DNA from 2 places in the Ensifer sp. Root31 genome. Region 2 is predicted to be linked to the other one. Evidence: predicted binding sites of a transcription regulator. Region 2 holds the regulator's gene; the other holds the start of a gene.
The links. Region 2 encodes LexA, which represses DNA repair genes until DNA is damaged. Its sites were predicted from a motif close to TGTTCNNNNTGTGTTCNG; they were not measured.
Positions count from the first base shown of each region.

Region 1 (3,122 bases), on a different contig from region 2:
AATGGACTTGCTGGTCGCCACCATACCAGGTGACGGCCCATTCGAGCGATCCGTGGCCGTTCGACTTCTCGGACTTGCCGGCAAAGATCTCGCGGGTAACCGTGAACTCCTTTCCGAGCGTTGCGGCAAGATAGTCCTTCAGGCCGCCGGGGAAGTGGAACACCGCCCGGTCCGGTATCTCGGAGCCTTCCGGCAGCAGCGACGGATCACACGACCAGCGGATTTCGACGCCGCCGAAGAGATAGGCCTTCGAGCGTGCCATGCGGAACAGGCGCGCCGGCTCGAAGCGGGCATGCGGTCCGAAAATCTGCGGATCGGGATGAAACCGAACCCGCGTTCCGCGTCGGTTGTGGACGTCACCTAGCTCCTCCAGGCCACCCTGCGGCACGCCGCGCGAAAAGCGCTGGCGATAGAGCTTGCGATTTCTGGCAACCTCGACTTCGAGATCGTCCGACAGCGCGTTGACGACGGAGACGCCGACGCCGTGCAGACCGCCGGAAGTTTCATAGGCCTTGCCGTCGAACTTGCCGCCGGCATGCAGAACCGTCATGACGACTTCGAGCGTCGATTTGCCCGGGAATTTGGGATGGTTTTCGACCGGAATGCCGCGGCCGTTGTCGGTTACCGACAGATAGCCGTCGGCGTCGAGATGGACTTCGATGAAGTTGGCGTGCCCCGCCACCGCTTCGTCCATCGAGTTGTCGATGACTTCGGCGAAGAGATGGTGCAACGCCTTTTCATCGGTGCCGCCGATATACATGCCCGGACGCCGACGGACAGGCTCCAGCCCCTCCAGCACCTCGATCGCCGAAGCATCATAGTCGCCGCTGTCGCTGCCTTTGGGAGCAGGGCGCGGTTCTTCACGCGGAGCCGGCGCCGTTCGCGCAACAGGCGCGGCGTCTGCCACGACGGGCTTCGGTTGTTCGGGTATTGCGGAGAAGAGGTCGCTGTTGTCGTCCATGGGGCGTCTAGATCATTCCTGTCGTGCGGAGGTGCTGAAGGCCATAGCAAGACCTCGGTCTTGTCGCCATCCCCAGTCATTCGAATCACCCGAATTCTGCCAGACTCTTGCCGATTGTGCGAACAAAAGGAGAATGGCCGCGCCGGATGCCTGCAAAATAAAGCCTCTGCGTCGGCGTTTGTTACCAACTGTTGCTTTGCTGTCGGGCCGATGGCAAGGCTTTGCCGCGAACCAGGGAGCCCTTCGTTGTCCGTGTCCACAGCTGATTTTTGCTTTCGCCGGCTTGCCGCCATTTTTCTGTCCGTCGGCCTTTTTGCAAGCTCGATCGTTTGCGCCGAGGCGCAGGTGCTTAAGCCCTACAAGGACGATCTGTTTTCATACGGCAAGGTGCTGGAGGAGAGCGAGGGCGGTGACTACCGCGTCGTCGACTATCAGGAACTGCGCGATATCAATGAACGCGACGAAATTCCGGAGCGGCGCGTCAAACGCGCCTTCGTCTCGTTGGGTGTCAAAGGCGAGCAGGTCAACGAGACGCTCGATGTTGGCGGGCGCTCGCTCGACGTGACGCGCGTCGGTCGGGAGCGCGGCGCAGCATTCACCGTGATTTTCATCCATGGACGCGGGGGAGACCGGCGCCTCGGCGCCAATGATTTCTCCTTCGGCGGCAACTTCAATCGCCTGAAGAACCTCGCTGTCGCCAATGGGGGCGTTTATTACGCGCCGAGCGTGCGGTCCTTCGATGCGGCCGGGGCCGCGGACGTTGCAGGCCTGGTCAAACTTGCCGCCGAGCGCTCCGGCGGGAGACCTGTCGTGCTGGCCTGTGCCTCCATGGGCAGTTTCATTTGCTGGGGTGTGTCTCGTGACGCGGGCGCTGTGGCAGCGCTTGGCGGCATGATGATCATGGGCGGCGCTGCCGATCCTGATTTTACCAAGAGCGCCGCCTACAAGGCGAAATTGCCGATGTTCTTCAGCCATGGCAGCCGAGATAGTGTCTATCCGGCAGCGAGCCAGAAGGCGCTGTACAGCGCGTTGAAAGGGCAGGGCTATCCGGCCCGCTTCGTGCTCTTTGAGACCGGATCGCATGGAACGCCGGTCCGTATGACCGATTGGCGCGACGCCTTGAACTGGATCGGCAGCCGCTGACGGACATCGCTCGCGGCTCGGCATTTGTTAACCAGAACGGCAATTTCCGGGTGTAGGCGCGCTGCTTATTTCCACCTTTGAAAGTGATCGGCGCGATTATCCCGGCAGATATTGCTGGGGTAGATTTCATGAATGCGCATATCGAAACACGGCAAATTCCGTTGTGTGTCGACTTGGATGGCACCTTACTGGCTGCCGACACACTGTGGGAAGGTGCTGCGATCATCGTTTTGCGCAATCCGCTGATGCTCTTCCCGATGCTCATGTGGCTATCGCAGGGCAAGGCGCGTCTGAAACATGAGGTTGCCTTGCGCTCCGGACGAATGGCGGCGGACTGGCCGTATCGCCAGGCCGTCCTTGCTCGATTGGCCGCCGAAAAGGCCCAAGGACGCGACATCGTGCTGGTTACCGGTGCTGCACCTTCCGTCGCGCGAGAGGTCGAAGCGCATATCGGGCTCTTTTCTTCGATCATGCATTCGTCGGAGGCACTCAATCTGACCAGCAGCCGAAAGCGTGATGCGTTGGTGGAACGGTTCGGCGAAGGTGGCTTCGACTATATGGGCAACAGCCGCGACGACATCGCGGTCTTCGAGGCGTCGCGCCGGGCAATCGTCGTGGCACCCGATGCGGCGGCTGAGAAATGGCGTCGTAGTCACGATGCCGAGAAACTCGACACCGGCAAAGTGAGCATGCTTGCGCCGCTGAAGTCGATCCGCGTCCATCAGTGGGCGAAGAACGTGCTGATCGGCGTGCCGATGATCCTCAATCATGAGGTGCTGCATCTGGATGCGCTGGTGAGTGTTGCCATCGCATTCTTTGCGTTCAGCTTCCTGGCCTCCGCCGTCTACGTCATCAACGACCTCTCCGATCTGGCGAACGACCGGCGCCACGCGAAGAAGCGCAACCGGCCGCTTGCCAGCGGCCAGATGTCGGTGCCGACGGCATTGGTGCTGGTCGTCTGCCTGACCCTGGCCTCGGTTTCGCTGACCTTTCTCCTTCCGTGGAAGTTTGCTGGCGT
Region 1 covers NZ_LMCO01000003.1:210,995-214,116, reverse strand. The annotation lists gene parE (DNA topoisomerase IV subunit B) at 1-961, opposite strand, end outside; gene ASD00_RS05040 (phospholipase) at 1,172-2,104, shown strand; gene ASD00_RS05035 (UbiA family prenyltransferase) at 2,233-3,122, shown strand, end outside.
Region 1: a site for LexA is predicted at 1,080-1,097, ahead of parE (DNA topoisomerase IV subunit B). Genes of this name have one in related genera too.

Region 2 (3,122 bases):
CGAATGCGCGACGCAACGCCGGCAAAACAGTGATCCACCGGCACCGTCATTGACTTACGGCGGTATCAATGCAGGCTGGTTTGCCGGCATTCGGCGCCCATGCAGGGTTCCCCGGCACACCTTCCAAGGAGACGATCATGGCAAAAGGTCAAGTGCGAAGTAACCGCGAGGTTAGAAAGCCAAAGAAGGACAAGACTGTCAAAGCCGCCGTTGTGACGGAAGGCTCACAGGTGAAGCTGGCCGGCAGCAGTTTCTCCCTGGGCAAGAAAGACAAGAAGTAAGACGGTCGGCTTTAACCTCTCGAACTAACGACACGAGAGAGATATCCGTCAGTGGCCAGTCGAACTGGGGTGCGCAACGTCTCCGCGACATCCCGGCGCGACTGGTCGAGCACCCGCGGTCAGATGCCGGTTTCGTAGCGCGTTTGAACGTCGTATGTATTTGGCTGGAGATGCGAAGATCGCTACAGGCGGATGCCGCTGGCCACTCGCACTCCATTACGGCGTCCAACATCATCGGAAGCATTTGCGGCGGGTATTGTTGATCAGCTGCCAGCGCCACGCTTTGAGGCGGGCGCCGGAAAATCGAAAACGCCAACGCACCTCACGCCAATCTTTGTGCCTTCATTGCCACAGCTTGAGCACCAGTGCTCGCCTTTCGCAAAGAACTGTTGAACACGGCACAGTGCCCGGCATGCTTGCTGGACTTCGGAACGAAAGCACGGTTCACATCGTTAACCAAACCATCGCCGCCACCTCTGATCTAGTGGACGTTCACCGTGCTTGCAGCCTTGCTTATCGCCTCGATTATCGCATCGCCTAACATCGCCCTCAGCGCTGCCACGGTCGACGACCTGCAAGCCGACTTCGAAACGGCCGTGCCCTGCCAGCAGATAGACGGCCGGAACGTTTGGAAGGGAACGATCGCCTACTACATCCAGTCCTTCGTCTATCAAGGCGACACGCCGGTCGCGACCGAAGCGGCCGACGCTGTGCTGCCGGAGGACAACTCCGCGGAAACCGTCAAGGAATTCGAGGACGCCTGCTCCGCGACGCAGCCGGCCTGATTCAGGCCTCCTCTAGCAGATCGCCCATCGATATTTCTGCTGATCCCTTGATGGCAGGCTATTTCCACTGCGTCCCATCGGCCGCGGCGCAACCGTGCGGCGGGTGTCCGTTGCCAAATGTCAGCTTCAGCCGGTCACAACCCCATTGATTGAGCGGCCCGGGCATCGCCGCATTCAACGCGATACCAACTTCGTCAAACGGGCTCTGCTTGTTATCCACGTATTGATACCAGCGAAACCCAAGGATCGCGGTCGCGGCGACAACGATGGTCAGCAAGATTTGAATCAGCTTCGTCATTAAACCCTCATTCCATAAACGGAAGGAGGCATATCAGCCTCGCGCGGCGCGTGCAGCGACGAGTTGGTCAATCTGCGCTTGATTGAACCAACATTCACAGAATTTTAGGCACTTGCGGAACACATATGGAACAGATAGTGTCTGTTCTTGATTTGTTTCACGCCTCTGGAGCGACTTGCCATGCTGACCCGCAAGCAACAGGAATTGCTTCTTTTCATCCATGAACGAATGAAGGAGTCCGGTGTACCGCCGTCCTTCGACGAGATGAAGGATGCACTCGACCTGGCATCCAAGTCGGGCATTCACCGGCTGATCACAGCGCTCGAGGAACGCGGCTTCATACGCCGGCTTCCCAACCGCGCCCGAGCGCTCGAAGTCATCAAACTGCCGGAAGCCTATGCTGCGAGCGCGCAGCCCCGTCGCGGGTTTTCGCCGAGCGTCATCGAGGGTAGCCTTGGCAAACCGCCCGCCCCTGCCCCCGCGGCGAAAACGCTGCCGGTTGCCGACAACAGCTCCGTGTCGGTTCCAGTGATGGGCCGCATTGCCGCCGGCGTGCCGATCTCGGCGATACAGAACAACACCCACGACATTACCGTGCCGCTCGATATGATCGGCAGCGGCGAGCACTACGCCCTTGAAGTGAAGGGTGATTCGATGATCGAGGCCGGCATTTTCGATGGCGATACGGTGATCATCCGCAATGCCACCACGGCCAATCCCGGCGATATCATCGTGGCACTAGTCGATGACGAGGAAGCAACGTTGAAACGCTTCCGGCGCAAGGGCGCTTCAATTGCTCTAGAGGCCGCCAACCCGGCCTATGAGACGCGCATCTTCGGGCCTGACCGGGTCAAGATTCAGGGCAAGCTCGTCGGCTTGATCCGCCGCTACCACTAAGCCCGTCTCACGCCAGCGCAATTCGAGGAAAAGTGCGGAGCGGTTTTCCGCCAGGAAATGCGTAAAAACAAATAGATAGAGCGCCTAGTGACTCCGTTTAAACCGGAAACGCTCTAGCCGCCTTCATGCCGGCCAGCCGCTCTCTTACTTCAACGTCTCGCCACATAGGGTAGCGAGACGGAGATTTTCGGATCGAGTGTTTTTCACGCTCGACGGATTTTACTCGTGAATCGAGTACTCGCCCAACTCGCAGAGATCCTGCTTGTCTTCAGTCGTGTCGAGACCGGAACCTTCTTCGAATTCAAAGCGCATGTCGTATTTGCAGACATCACGTCCGTCGGCGATGGTAATTTCCATGCTTTCGCCCGGATTAAGCACCTGCCGCCCGAAGACGTCGTCTTCCCACTGATCAACACCGACCGGCGATGTGTAGAAGTTCGTCAAAACGGCATTCGTCTTGTTCTTAAGCTGAAAGACGAGATCCTCAGCGCTTGCGGTGGCCGTCGTTACGGCAAGAATGGCAAGAGCAGTCAGGGCGATCTTATATTTCATTTTATGTCTTTTCCTCCATTGTTGGCTTTGTTTGACACTACCTATACGGGTCGCGCTGTTGGGATATTCATTCCCAGTTCTGTCTAGAGACAATATTTTCAGCACTGACAATAGTGACCGAATCACCATTTCGGGGCGCGTCCTCGCAAGGCCATGTCGTTGGCGACTGCGGACGTTCGCAAACTGGCGGGCAAGCGCAGCCCGGTCGAATTGCGCTTTGAAAACAGTGGTTGGCTGCGATGCGGGCAGCCTCGCTGCGCGTGTTGGACGCGCCGCATTGGCCCATGTTCCTTGCCCCCCGAAAACCGT
Region 2 covers NZ_LMCO01000039.1:10,313-13,434, forward strand. The annotation lists gene ASD00_RS27775 (hypothetical protein) at 138-281, shown strand; gene ASD00_RS27780 (hypothetical protein) at 779-1,066, shown strand; gene ASD00_RS27785 (hypothetical protein) at 1,125-1,364, opposite strand; gene lexA (transcriptional repressor LexA) at 1,545-2,261, shown strand; gene ASD00_RS27795 (hypothetical protein) at 2,481-2,813, opposite strand.